4 regions of the Alteromonas sp. DYW1 genome follow, and region 2 is predicted to be linked to each of the others. Evidence: predicted binding sites of a transcription regulator. Region 2 holds the regulator's gene; each other region holds the start of a gene.

Region 1 (3,584 bases), 1.2 Mb from region 2:
GCGGGTGGAGCCTGTGATTATCTGAATTACACTGCTTACGTATTGCTTGGCGTATTGTGGTACAGCATGGCCGATGCCGCGGTTAAGACCGATAATGCTGCACTGGCGGCCGGCAAAGTCAAAACCCGTGACTTTTATATTAAACGCTTACTACCGCGTAAAGATATGCACAAAGCCAGCTTAGTTGCCGGCGCAGAAGACTTAACCGCAGTCGATGACCGCGAATTCGACTATCTGTAAATTGACTTGTTGAACGCATTGATAAGGCTCGGAGCAATTCGGGCCTTATCTAATCTCTGCTGAGTTAATGCTTACATGGCGCTTGGGTAAAACAGCAACACACACAAACTGACTGACCATGAGGACTGCAAACCACCATTCAAAGGCATTATCCCAATCGCTGTAACCCGACCATGTAAATCCCAAAATCGCACTGGTGATCCCTAGGCACCACAGTCCTGTTGTCACCCAAAACAAACATTGGCGGCTTAGCTGCCACACGTTTTGCGCAACATTAGGCGCGGTAACTAATCGTAGCAACCATAAATGCGCGAATGCGGTGAAGGCAAAATACCCGACCACGCCCATGCGTCTTGGTACTTGCCATGTGTCACCGATAGCACCCAAAGTTAAGGTATAAATACACAGCGCAACACAGGCGCTATAGCCAAGTAGCCGGATAACCGCGATGTGGCGCCGAGGCGCAGCCAACTTCTGTAGCCAAGCTGCCAGTGCCCGCCAATACATTGCCATACAGGCTGCTGCGGGCAACATAAGCAGTTTAAAGAGATAAAATTGAGGGACTTCACGGCCAGTCGCACTGATCGAATGACAATGCGACCAATAAGGATTACACCATTCCAGCGCCTGAGTCGACGCTGCGGTCACCCAAGTAATATGCACTGTCAGCGTTGGAATAATCGCACTGAACAGTGCCCATTGCCGCAGGGTCATAGCAACGGACGGGGATTAGTTTTTAGCCGTCGCTATATATTGCGCGAATTCGTCAGCAAACCACTCATCTAACATGCGCTTTTCATAACGCAGCGCCGTCGAACTGGCACCGCGGATGGAGCGTTGTAAAAAGCCCATGTCTTTAAGTTCCACTTCGCCCTTCTGAAGTACTTCACCGTCTGATGCTAATTCATAGGAAAAGGACATCCGCGGAATATCAATGTCTTTGATCAGACGCACATCTTGCCCGCCTTGCCCTAAACCAACAAAAGACGCCGGCCATACCTGACCAGCCAGATCCACATCGGTTACGGTAATCTTCCACGTGGCGTTCTCAGGCAGTCGTTCTGCTAACTTGGCAAAGTGTTGCTCAAATTGGTGAAACGTGTTTTCCATAAAACGCTTGCGCGTCTCATTAGCCGGACGCACATCGGTATAGTCTTCCGGCGACTGCCATTCGACTGCAACTTTTTCAGCGACTGGCTGCTCACCAGCGAGTGATGTTAATGGCAAAATTGCCAACGATAATACGGATAGCGTACGAGAAAATTTCATAGTTGCCCCTGTAACCAGTTTACTGAATAGCTAACACACTAACTGTCAGACTCTTAGCGTCAAATAAAGTTTAGTTAAAGTGTATGAACTGGGGCTGAATAAATTTTGGCAGAAGGAACGAATGACGACTGGATTTAGCTCGCGCGCTGCATCGAAAGCAGCGCAGACTGAGTCATTTCTCGGCACACCACGCGCAAGCTGGTGCCGTAGATAAACGGATTCATATCACCATTCACGCAGTAATTACGGTGAAAGTGCTCGACAGATTGCCGGTTGCGCATGACTTCTTCAAGATATTCGCGCTGCCTATCTGTCATCCCGCCTACCGCTGGCTGAATGTTATTGTATAATTGTGAGATTTCCTGCTTGTCAGGGATCTCTGCAATCACTGTCATCCAATCAGTGACGGTATCTTGCATGTCACCAAGCCAATACTGCATAAACGGCGTGCGTAACACAGTTACTAGCAATACGACTTCGATGAAAACAATAAATGCCTTAAACATAATGTTCACAGTGGGTTATTCATGGATTGCCACAATACGCAGGTTATGACCACAAAAAAATCCAATTGTTCATACTTGGGTATGCAAAACAATAACGCCTGAGTATCCGGAGAATAACTCATAAAAATTGATCTAAGTTAACTTTTAAGCCTCACAATTAGGTATACTTAGCGCTGTATCATACGCGAGTGCGTAGCCTTCAAACTGTGATTAAGGGCAATTCATGAACAGTCAGATTCCGGTTAAAGACGTCACACCGGTAAAAGTCCACAAACCAAAGAAAAGTAATCAGGGTGAAAATTATTCACCGCGCAGTCGTATCTATGTGCGCGCCGTTGAGGGTACTTTTGAGAATATTCGCCGCTTTTTTGGTCTCATTTTTCTGGGTATCTTCGCCATTATCCCATGGTTACAGTATAACGGCAGTCAAGCTGTCTTATTAGATATCGCAGAGCAACGCTTCACCCTATTTAGTCTAACCTTATGGCCGCAAGACCTTACTTTATTGGCATGGTTGTTAATCGTTTCCGCCTACGCATTGTTCTTTGTCACTACATTTGCGGGTCGGGTTTGGTGCGGCTTCATGTGCCCACAAACAACCTGGACCTTTATCTACATTTGGTTTGAAGAAAAGATTGAAGGGCCGCGCAATAAACGAATGAAACTGGATGAGCGCCCCATGGATTTTGATAAGTTCTGGCGCAAAACCCTGAAACACACCGCTTGGGTAGCCGTTGCATTACTGACAGCTCTCACGTTTGTCGGTTATTTTACTCCCATTGACCAGTTATTTATTGACTTTTTCACCTTTGGCACCAGCTTCTGGGCCGGTTTTTCCGTGATCTTCTTCACCGTGTGCACCTATGGGAATGCCGGTTGGATGCGGGAAATCATGTGTACCCACATGTGTCCGTATGCGCGTTTTCAATCAGCCATGTTCGACAAAGACACTTTTACCGTGGCTTATAACCCAACTCGCGGTGAACAACGTGGCCCAAGACCGCGTAAACTGCCGCATAGCGAACTCGCTGAAAAAGGCCTCGGTGACTGTATTGACTGCAACCTGTGTGTCCAGGTTTGTCCTACCGGTATCGATATCCGCAATGGCTTGCAATACGAGTGCATTAACTGCGGTGCGTGCGTGGATGCATGTAACGGGGTTATGGAAAAAATGGATTACCCTAAAGGGCTCATCAGTTTCACCTCCGAGCATGAACTGAAGGGTGGCACCACGCATATTGTCAGACCCAAACTGATTGGTTATGCGATTGTTTTGGTAGTCATGACGGGATTACTCGCGTTCGAAATGTTAACGCGCTCGTCGGTTGAAGTTGACATCATTCGAGACCGAAATTCACTCTACCGCGAAAATAACGCCGGTCTCATTGAAAATGTGTATACCTTAAAGATCCTTAATAAGTCGCAAGAAGACCGGGTTTATACCATTGCCGTGAAAGGCTTAGCAGAGTACGAATACCTCGGAGAGCAAGTAGTGAGTGTCAGTGGTGGCGAGGTATTTAGCTTACCGATTTCAATTGCTACTGCGCCAGAAAACTTGGATGGCCGTGT
Region 2 (3,584 bases):
ACGTAAAAAAAGCAATATATCCAATAAGGTATAGCTATCTTTGCCGCCTGAAAGGCAGACCATTACGTGATCACCATCCTCAATCATATTGAAATCAGCAATTGCCTTACCAACATTCCGGCGCAGGCGCTTCTGCAGCTTATTAAGATTGTACTGATGCTTACTATCAGCTTTACTGATGACACTTGAACTCATGGCTAGCTTATATTGGTTACGACAAAGCGTTATTGTAATCGTTATAGATACAGTAAAAAACCACGAACCCTAGTTTTTAGCACTTTATTTTCGGTGCCTGACTTAACCATGAACAGGGCTATGAAATCCCGCAGGCTTAATCGCCAAAACATCACAATTGAGACGATCAATGACTTGTTCAGCGGTATTTCCTATCAGGGCTGCAGATAACCCCGCGCGCCCAACGGTGCCGATAACGACTAATTCAGCATCCAGAGAGTTAGCTTGTTTTGGGACTGCAACTTCTGGTAGGCCCTGAATAACATGACATTGAACTAAAGGCACGGCGTTCGCTGTGGCGAACTTATGCATCTCGTTTTGATGATGGCGCTTTACGTTTTCGTTATAGCCGTGAGGATCGAATTCAGGCATCTCAATGGCCAAATTCACAATCGTACCTGGAAACGCATTTACAAGGTGCAGTGTTGCATCTAATGTGTCGGCGCAGGCTTTTGCACATTCAACCACATGTTGATTTAGTTCTGCATGCACTTCATCTTCAGTACCGACATTTATACTGGCCAAAATATTACCGTTGGCGGGCCATGCGTGCTGCTTTACCATAAGCACTGGCGTAGGGCACTTACGCAAAAGGTGCCAATCTGTAGGCGTGAATATCAAAGAGGCAAAGTCATCATGGCTGGAAGCAGCTTTAATTAATAAATCCGCATCAACCGCTAAAACGGTGCGGATAGCTGACTCATAGAGCGATTTGTCCCATACCACCTTAGCGTGCGCCGATACATCACTCGGAACATACTCCGCAATTAGCGACTGCAGCCATTCATTGCGATCTGCCAAGACAGCCTTGCGCATGGCATCACGCTCATCCAATGACAACATTGTTGTCAATTCGTAAGACAGGTCATAAATGCAAAGAAATACGGTTATTTCAGCGCCAGTTTTGGCAGCAAGTTCAACGGCTCTCGCGAGTGCGATTTGCTTTTCGAGATCAGGATCGATAACGACGAATAAATGTTGATAGTGTTGCATTGCGTATTCCCATGGTTACTTTAGTCCAAGTGTAACGGGTCAATGAGAATACGCTAGTGTCCCCTGTTGAGTTAGATCAAAGGAACCATATTCAGGCGTTAATTTTCGATTGTACAGGTCGGAATTTCGGTTGTATGGAGCTTTTCTGCCATCCTGTCAAAATCCAAAATTGTAATCAATTTACCGTCAACAGCGATGATCCCATCTTTTTGAAATCGAGTTAACAAGCGACTGATAGTTTCTACAGTTAGGCCCAAATAATTTCCGATTTCGTTGCGCGTCATCGTGAGATTAAATTGCTTAGGTGAAAACCCTCGCTCTTCAAAGCGTTTCGATAAATGCGCAATGAAGTGCATCAAGCGTTCTTCCGCCGTGCGTTTATTCAATAACATCATTTGATCATGATCGTGTTTAATCTCAGCACTCATAAAACTCATGATCTGCTTGCGGAGCTTAGGAAACTTAGCAGACATTTCGTCTAATGTTTCGTAGGGAAGCTCGCACACCATGGCAGTTTCTAATGCTTGGCAGTAACTCGAATGGCGACTATCACGCAATGCATCAAAACCTATAATATCGCCCGGAAAGTGGAAGCCAATGACTTGTTCTTCACCGTCTGCATCACTAATAAACGATTTAAAGGAACCCGAACGAACCGCGTAAAGGGATTGAAATTTATCGCCTGCTTGGATCAACTTATCGTTTTTGTGAAGGGGTTTTTTACGTTCGATAATTTCATCGAGCGAACCCATTTCTTCTTCATTTAGCGACACTGGTAAACACAAATGACTAAAGCTGCAGGTTTGGCAGTGTATAGAAAGGTCTCCACGACCGAGTTTATTGTGCATGAATGCACCTTTGCATTGCTGAAATTACTCTCACGTTATAAGCGTTACACCCTGAAAAATCAAGTACAACCCATAGCCTATTAGTGTGATTGCAATGAATGTTCGAGCTTGTTGACTTCGCGCTAACTGTGTTAACCGCGCCCCTCCAAGGCTCACGGCCAGCATAAGAGGCAATGTACCTAATCCAAAGAACAACATAACTAACGAACCTGTCACAGGATCACCAGCAGCCATACTCCAACTTAGCGTCGAATACACCAACCCACACGGTAACCAACCCCAAACACCACCATACAGGAATGCGTGTAGAGGGTGCTTGAATGGAATTAATGACTTAGCGACGGGCTGTATTCGCCGCCAAAGCTTACCGCCTTGACGTTCGAAGTAGTGCAGTACGCTAAACCAATTCGCTATATGGCCCCCCAGTAATAACAACATAATGCCACTTAATATTGTCAGTACTGAGACTCCATTGAAGAAACTTGAATGGCTGACGATGGTCCCTAGCAGGCCGGCGCAAAAACCTGCTAGGGCATAACTTGTAATGCGGCCGAGGTGGTAAGCACTAGCGTAAATCCACGGTTTACCTTGAGCCGGAACTGCTGACTGTAGGGCAACCGTTATACCACCGCACATACCTACACAATGCACACCGCCTGCAATGCCAATAAGCCATGCAGCAAGCAAACTTATTTCAGTCACGACGATTGTCTAATTCCTGTTGGCGGGCTTTAGCCAATGATTTTTCTTCAGGGGGTAAATCATCATCAAACAAAATGCTATAGCCTTGCCGATCGAGATCATCGAACTGATTACTTTTTACCGCCCAAAAAAATACCGCAATGGCAATCGCAACAATGATAATTGCGATAGGGATTAGGACATAAATGATACTCATCTTAACCTGCTTTATACCGAAGTAAGCGCGTAGAGTTTACTACTACGATTATTGAACTCAAGGACATACCCAAGGCCGCCATCCAGGGAGCTAACACTCCTGATACCGCAAACGGCAAAATCAAAAAATTATATCCCAATGACCACGCCATGTTTTGTTTAATGGTTACTTGCGTTTGTTTGGCGACATCAATCAGCGCTGGAATAACGGTAATACTTTCATTAAGCAGTACCACGTCAGCAGAACTTTTCGCGAGATCAGAGGCATTCCCAACCGCAACGGAAATATCCGCTTTTGCTAGCACTGGTGCATCATTAACTCCGTCGCCAACCATCATCACTGAATGTCCTTGTGCTTGATAGTTTTCAACGAATGTAAGCTTTTGTTGTGGTGACTGTTGAGCAAAAAAATCGGTGATATCAAGCTTGTTTGCGACTAATTTAACATTCGCCTGCGTATCACCACTGAGTAATACTTTGCCAAATGGAATACGTTTTAATGTAGCGTCAACATTGTCCTTTAACGTATCGTTTAGCCAAAAAATTGCAATCAGACCATCATCAGATGCTAACCAGACATTCGCTTTCTCGCTATCAGTGATCGAATGAACG
Region 3 (3,584 bases), 400 kb from region 2:
AAGGGAACCTCCATGAGTGCTCCCAAAGCAATATCGGTATGCACTAACCAGCGCGAGAAAAATGATCCTAAGGCCAGATGTTCCTGTTGATAACGGGTGGCGACACTAAAAATCGGTCCGTTACCAGACGTGTTGTGCAAGTCAATCACAAACTCAGGATGGCGGCTGACAATAAAATCAATAATTGACTTGGCAAGCTGGCCATTAAAATCCTGATAGGGTGGGCTAAAGCAGCGGTTAAGGTCACGCTCCTCCGGTAATATGCGATGACTGAAAAGCGGCTCTAGTTGAGCGGCGGCAACACTGGCAACAACAATGTAAGTGTCTGCCAGAGGTTGAAAGCCTTCCTTAATAAACTGGTATAGTACGTTGAAGCCACTGGGTTCATTGGCGTGCAGTAGTGTAGTGATAACGCGACAGCGACGCTCTGAGTCACGCCCTTGGAAATAAAAAGCGCAAGGCCCTTTGAGTTCAGTGAGCAGCTGCGCAACACTTGTGCTGCTTACTGTATTAACTGCTTGTACAGCAATCGCCTTCGTCGTTTTCACTTTACTGGATCCCAATCAGCCACAGGTAGATTAGCAATGTTGTTTAGCGTGTAGTGTTTTATCAATTCCTTCAATGCCGCGTCTTGGTCCATGCCATTCGCTAATGTATCAAAGGCCGAGAGTTGCCAAATTGCACCGGTTTGCTGCGCGGCTAAACGTCGTTCAATGATACCGAGGTATAAATTAATATCGTCAGACGCGACCCCCAGTTCTTGCAGCCCGGCACTTGCAGTGGGTAGCATATCCGCCACCACATCACTGATTTTTCGTTCAGTTAGCTGGTGTTGATGCTGTTGCGGCCAAAGAATGTTGGCTTTTAATCCCTGCTGTGCAGCGCGATAAAAGTTAAATTCAGCGTATTCAAAGGGTAATTTATTGATGTAATTGTCGATATTATGGCTTAGGCCAACCGTTAACCCTACGAGCAATGCCAAATTCGCGACCATGTCCAGATTACTTGGACCCGCTGGGAGAGTGCGAAATTCAATGCGTAGATGAGGATCTTTGCCCACGTCGAGTACGGGGCGATTCCAAGACCAGATCGTACCTTGATGCATTTGAATAGCATTAAATGCATCAGGCGGCGAGTCAGCAGGAAGTTGCGGCAATAATGCTGGATACAGAGCAATGTTTTCGGCGAATATCTCAACTACCGATTGACGCAACCATCCATGCCCGAAGTTTACCCTCGCGGGTTGTCGCCAACGGGTCGAATCATGGTTGCGACTGTCAATCGATTGTTTAAACAATGCAATACGCGTCTCATGCCATAAGCGCTTGCCCATTAATATGGGAGAGTTGGCTGCTAATGCAAGTGCTAACGGAGTGACAAGTTGTGCGGCATTAAACATTGCGGTAAAGCGGCTGGATTGCACGCGCAAGTGCACTTGGAAGGAAGTATTAGCGCCTTCCAATGTCACCTCATTGGTCCGCATCTTTAAGCTATCGACGCCATTTATATCGACATCAAAGGCAGACCCTTTCAATTGATTTAGCTGTTCAGCTAAAGCATGGTAGCGTGGACGATTAGTCAAATATTCGCGGCTTAAGTGGCGCTCATCAAGAGTCGGTAAAACGCCGATTGGGACGATTTGCGTGTCTGCTGAATAGGCAATTGAGCGCAGGGCAACGAGCTCATTTTCAAGCTGTTCATGCAATGCAGTTAGCGAGCGCTCTGAGGTACTGACGGGGGCTAGGTTAAATTCAAGATTATATTGATTGAGTTCAGGCTGCACCAAATCACTTTTACGCTGATCGAGCAACCACTGATTACAGGGCTTAGGTAACCAGTTATTGTCAACTAGATACATTTCAAGTTCAGCGCCAAGTGACGGCGCAGCTTTATCAAATTGGGGCTCCGCTAACAAGGGTTTGAGCAAGGCGAGCTCACTCTCCAAGCGCCGATGGAAGGCTTGATAATGTTCTTGCGCAAACGCTTGATGATGAATTGACTGACCCATAGGAAAACTTTTGCACCTTTATTTATGGTGTAGCCTATAGATTTTGTATGGTTTCTCTTTGACATGGATCAATTCGGCTGATGGCATTGTATTAATGTGCGGTTGCTTGTCATACTAGCGTACTGTCCCAAACTGAGCGTAGCGGAGTTGTGTGTGAGAAAGTGGTTATATATCCTGAGTTTACTACTGATAAGCCCTGTATTGTCAGCAAAAACCATTGCTGAATTTACTACAGGAATGCAATTTCAAGATGGTTTTGTGCCTTTCTACTATGATCCTGGCGAGGGGAAACTGTATCTCCAAATTGCGCAATTTGATCAGCAAATGTTGTTTCAAAGCAGTTTGCCGCAGGGCGTTGGCTCCAATGATATCGGTCTGGACCGCGGGCAATTGGGCGATACACGCCTGGTTGAATTTGAACGCTACGGTGAACAAGTGTTACTCAAACAACTCAATACTGCGTTTCGTGCGACGTCCAGTAATCTCGCCGAGCAGGCGAGCATCGACGAAGCGTTTGCCGATTCGGTTATTGCTGGGCTAACTATTGTGGCTGAGTCGGATGCTCACGTGTTGGTCGACTATACCGATTTCTTGCTGAGCGATATTCACGGTATAGCTAATCGTTTGGATAGCACAAAACAGGGTCAATTCAAACCTGATGCTAAACGCAGCGGTGTGTATTTACCACGCAGCAAAGCGTTTCCGAAAAATACTGAGCTAGAAGCATTAATCACCTTTTCAGGCAAGCAACCAGGTGAGTTTGTGCGCCAGGTTTCGCCCGATGCTGAAATAATTTCTGTGCACTCACATCATAGTTTTATCGAGTTACCTGATGCCGACTACACACCGCGCGAGTTTCATCCATTTAGTGGCTTTTGGGAGCATAGTTTTATGGATTATTCAGCGCCATTAACCGCTTCCATGGAGCAGCAATACATTCCCCGTCATCGCTTGGAAAAAGTGGATCCAAGCGCGCCAGAGAGTGCGGCTAAAGAGCCGATTATTTATTACCTTGATCCGGGGATCCCAGAACCCGTAATGTCAGCATTACGGGAGGGCGCTCAGTGGTGGGACCAAGCCTTTGCAGCAATTGGTTATAAAGATGCTTTTCAGGTAAAAGTATTACCAGCCGATGCTGATCCAATGGATGTGCGCTATAACGTCATTCAGTGGGTGCATCGGGCCACGCGCGGCTGGTCGTATGGTTCATCTGTTATTGACCCCCGTACAGGGGAGATCATCAAAGGGCATGTGACACTGGGATCGTTAAGGGTGCGTCAGGATTATCTGATTGCATTAGGACTCACCAGTCCGTTTGCCGATGGAAATACTGATACACAGGCACAACTCGATATGGCGCTAGCGCGTATTCGCCAGCTATCAGCACACGAAGTAGGTCATACCCTGGGTATCGCCCATAATTTTGCCGCGAGTGAAACAGGGCGAGATTCAGTCATGGACTATCCGCATCCACAAGCAGAGCTGGTGGACGGTAAAATCACGTTGCAAAATGCCTACGCGGTCGGCATGGGGAAATGGGATCTGCATACGATTGCCTATGGCTATCAGGATTATG
Region 4 (3,584 bases), 670 kb from region 2:
CAGGCATGGCAACTGGCGACTCATGCGAATAAGTTAAAGCGTCAGTCGAGTCGTTTCAGTTCAGCAACATTGCATCAGCAAGTTGATTTTCTGCTCGCGGCGTTTAGCCTTGAAAGTTATCAATTGGCTAGGTCGAGCGCTAAGGCCGAGCATGTATTTGTGGTTGGCATGCCGCGTTCAGGCACCACTTTAGTGGAACAAATATTGTCATCGCTACCCGATTATTATGCCGGTGGCGAAACCCCGGCCGTGGAAGTCGCATTAGCCGCCTCGGAAGCGGGAGAACACTATATTCAAGCTTTGATGCAGCAAGAAAGCATCGATTGGGAGGCCGCAATTAATGCCTATGAAAGCTACTTTCGGGAGTTTGCCAACTTTTCCGGTCAGCGCATTATCAACAAAGTCCCCACCAACTTTTTTCACATAGGTTTGATCAAGCTACTCTTTCCACGTGCCAAAATTATCAATATGCAGCGCAACCCATTAGATGTTGCAGTGTCTATTTATTTTGAGAACTTCTCCCGTTATTTTGCCTATACCAACGACTTAGATGATATCTTCTTTGTTTATGATCAATATCAACGCTTGATGGCGCACTGGCAGACGCTATTTGGCAATGATATTCTCAATGTGTCGTATGAAGAGTTGGTAGCAGACTATACCGCGGGCACGGCACTGATCGGAGACTTCCTTGGTGTGACATTACCGGCACCAGAAATTATTCGCAAGGCAACCAATCACGTTGAGACGCCAAGTATTTGGCAAGTTCGACAGCCGATTACGACGCAAGCCGTTGCGCGCTGGCAACGTTATACTGAATTTTTAACGCCTTACATTGAGAGATATCGCTAAATGACACAATCGACGCCCTTTCCGGCAGGAATGCAGTACGTGAATGCCGATAATGATCGGGTTATGCTTGCACGGGGCGGTATTTTACATACCGATATATGGCGTACCATGGTGCCGCGACATACTGAATTAAATCCAGTGCTGAAGCAAGAAATCCTCGATTATCAGGCGCATAATCCAACGGTTGATCCGTTAGCCAATCCGGGTTGCTGGCGAGGCAGTAGTGATTTTAGTGGGTGGCTACCTCTGCAGCGTTTTATTATTGATAATGTTAAAGCTATTCACCGACACTATTTAAATATTGGCGCGCCATGTGCAGCGCTAGAGTCTTTCACTGCAGACCGCTTTGAAATGAATTACTGGGCGAACGTTAACCAACCCGGCAGTGCCAATGCTATTCATACTCACTCTAAATGGCATTGGTCGGGCGTATACTATGTGCAAGGAACGGGAACTGGCGATCTTGCGCTATACAGTCATGCTTTTGTTAATCAGCAAGTATCTCATGGCCTGCCTTTTGGGCAGTCATTTACCGTGCCAGCCGAAGATGGTTTGATGGTAATGTTTCCAAGTTATTTGATCCATGAGGTATTACCGAATCCTTCAGATAAGGCACGCATCAATATTGCCTTCAACGTGAAAATTCTGTTTTAACTCGCCTCAATGCTGCTCAAGGCAAGGTTGAAAAGGCAGTTAAAAACAGACGTTTGATCTAACGCAAACTTTGCGCAGCATTAGCCCCGATACATTGATCAAGATCAGTATCTATTTACCGTTGTAGGTGACAATAAAGACATCATTGATGTGCAGGAGGAAAGCACCATGCCTTTAGAACTTTTCTTAGATCCGGTTGTGTGGATGTCATTATTGTTAATTGCCATTATTTGCGTCATGGGTGGCTATTACACATATCTGTTTTTACACAATAGTGCCGACGATAATAAATAGTTACCCCAACTTCGGATCACTGTGTACGAGCTGAACTAAAATTGCACCGTTCCCGCCCCACTCCAGTGGGGCTTGGTGAAAGGCAACAATGTCTGGATGTTGGATCAACCAATGTGGGACCTGTTGTTTTAAAATTCCTGAGCCCATCCCATGCACAATGCACACGCATTGCACATGCTGTTGTTTGGCGTGATACAGCAGGGCGGCAATTTCCAGTTTCGCCTCTTCGCGCGAAAGCCCATGCAAATCGAGGATGATCTCGGGTGCATAGTCTCCGCGGCGTAAGCGCTTGATTTGATCATGGTGTTCACGGTCTACGGCATAGCGAGTAGGCCCTTCCGGCGGAATATAGCCGTGAAAGGCATCGGAAAAGGTAAAATAGGCATTGGCTTGGCGTTGCGACTTGTCGCCTGCGCTGTCACGCTGGTGCCTGCGCTGCTGCTTGGCGTGCAGTCGTTGTTGTTGGGTTAATGCGACTTTTTCATTCTCCCGTAATGGTTTGACGCCACGTATCGACTGGCGAAACAACTGCATGTCATCATCGTCATCCAAACTCTGTTTCCCCCTTGAAAAAAATTCAAAATAGCACGCCGAAATTCAATATTTTTCGGTATGATAGCAGGCATTACTCGTTGGTTTAACTTTTGCAATGACTGATAAAATTTATCTTGATCAAGCCATTAACGATTTGGCCAGTATTTTGGATCTCGTACGTTGGAGTGTAAGTCGCTTTAATGATGCCGATTTGTATTTTGGCCACGGTACCGATAACGCGTGGGATGAAGCCGTGACATTGGTGATGTCAGCATTGCATTTACCGCAGGATCTTACGGATTTGACTGGCGATGCATTATTTCACGCAAAGCTTACCCATAGTGAGCGACAAAAAATTGCTGAATTAGTGTTAAAACGTGTACAAACCCGTTTGCCATTGCCCTATTTAACCAATCAAGCGTGGTTTTGTGGCTATCCCTTTTATGTCGACGAACGAGTGCTTATACCGCGCTCGCCCTTCGCAGAGCTCATTCAGCAGGCGTTTGCCGGCTATGTGGACGAGCCCAAAACAATTTTAGATTTGTGTACCGGTGGCGGTTGTATCGCAATTGCCCTTGCGCACGCCTTTCCCGATGCTGATATAGATGCATTGGATATCAGTGCTGATGCGATTGATGTAGCGAATATTAATATTCAAGAACATGGATTGGAAGCGCGCGTTGTGGCAATGCAATCCGATGTTTTTTCTGCACTCACAGAACAACGCTACGATCTAATTGTGTCTAATCCACCCTATGTTGACGCCGAGGATATGGCGGATTTACCCGCAGAATTTCAACATGAGCCAGAGCTAGCCTTGGCAGCAGGAAACGATGGCTTGGATCTAGTCGAAACTATTATTCAGCAAGCGGCGAACTACTTAACTGATGGTGGCTGGTTATTTGTTGAAGTCGGTAATTCAATGGTCCATTTTGCAGAACGTTTTCCCGGCTTGACGGTAGAGTGGATAGCCTTGGAACAAGGGGGCGACGGTATTTTTGCAGTCTCTAAAACGGCGTTAATCGATTACACACAAGGATAATTCATGTCAGGAAATAGTTTTGGCAAATTATTTACCGTAACAACCTTTGGTGAAAGTCACGGTATCGCTATCGGCGGCGTCGTGGATGGTTGTCCTCCCGGACTCGAGCTACATGAATCCGATTTGCAAGGCGATCTCGATCGGCGTAAACCAGGAACGTCACGTTACACCACGGCTCGTCGCGAAGATGACGAAGTACAGATACTAT

The links. The regulator FNR, encoded in region 2, switches genes on or off when oxygen is low (the NO sensors DNR and NnrR bind a similar motif). The targets are predictions, from matches to a motif close to TTGATCTAGATCAA.
Region 1: ccoG (cytochrome c oxidase accessory protein CcoG) is a predicted target of FNR. The motif match lies at 2,143-2,156, and genes of this name have one in related genera.
Region 3: AC121Z_RS06520 (glutamate-cysteine ligase family protein) is a predicted target of FNR. The motif match lies at 2,067-2,080, and genes of this name have one in related genera.
Region 4: AC121Z_RS11355 (DUF3149 domain-containing protein) is a predicted target of FNR. The motif match lies at 1,601-1,614, and genes of this name have one in related genera.

Annotation. Positions count from the first base shown of each region.
Region 1 covers NZ_CM186038.1:3,121,044-3,124,627, forward strand. Annotated here, with positions in the region: gene AC121Z_RS14055 (acyl-CoA dehydrogenase family protein) at 1-240, shown strand, start outside; gene AC121Z_RS14060 (hypothetical protein) at 286-954, opposite strand; gene AC121Z_RS14065 (DUF3016 domain-containing protein) at 970-1,509, opposite strand; gene AC121Z_RS14070 (hypothetical protein) at 1,644-2,015, opposite strand; gene ccoG (cytochrome c oxidase accessory protein CcoG) at 2,239-3,584, shown strand, end outside.
Region 2 covers NZ_CM186038.1:1,871,650-1,875,233, forward strand. Annotated here, with positions in the region: gene ttcA (tRNA 2-thiocytidine(32) synthetase TtcA) at 1-195, opposite strand, end outside; gene uspE (universal stress protein UspE) at 298-1,227, opposite strand; gene fnr (fumarate/nitrate reduction transcriptional regulator Fnr) at 1,326-2,075, opposite strand; gene AC121Z_RS08320 (sulfite exporter TauE/SafE family protein) at 2,106-2,777, opposite strand; gene ccoS (cbb3-type cytochrome oxidase assembly protein CcoS) at 2,770-2,973, opposite strand; gene AC121Z_RS08330 (heavy metal translocating P-type ATPase) at 2,975-3,584, opposite strand, start outside.
Region 3 covers NZ_CM186038.1:1,468,742-1,472,325, forward strand. Annotated here, with positions in the region: gene AC121Z_RS06515 (M14 family metallopeptidase) at 1-548, opposite strand, end outside; gene AC121Z_RS06520 (glutamate-cysteine ligase family protein) at 545-2,008, opposite strand; gene AC121Z_RS06525 (zinc-dependent metalloprotease) at 2,246-3,584, shown strand, end outside.
Region 4 covers NZ_CM186038.1:2,543,230-2,546,813, reverse strand. Annotated here, with positions in the region: gene AC121Z_RS11365 (tetratricopeptide repeat-containing sulfotransferase family protein) at 1-852, shown strand, start outside; gene AC121Z_RS11360 (putative 2OG-Fe(II) oxygenase) at 853-1,506, shown strand; gene AC121Z_RS11355 (DUF3149 domain-containing protein) at 1,675-1,800, shown strand; gene smrB (endonuclease SmrB) at 1,801-2,352, opposite strand; gene prmB (50S ribosomal protein L3 N(5)-glutamine methyltransferase) at 2,450-3,376, shown strand; gene aroC (chorismate synthase) at 3,380-3,584, shown strand, end outside.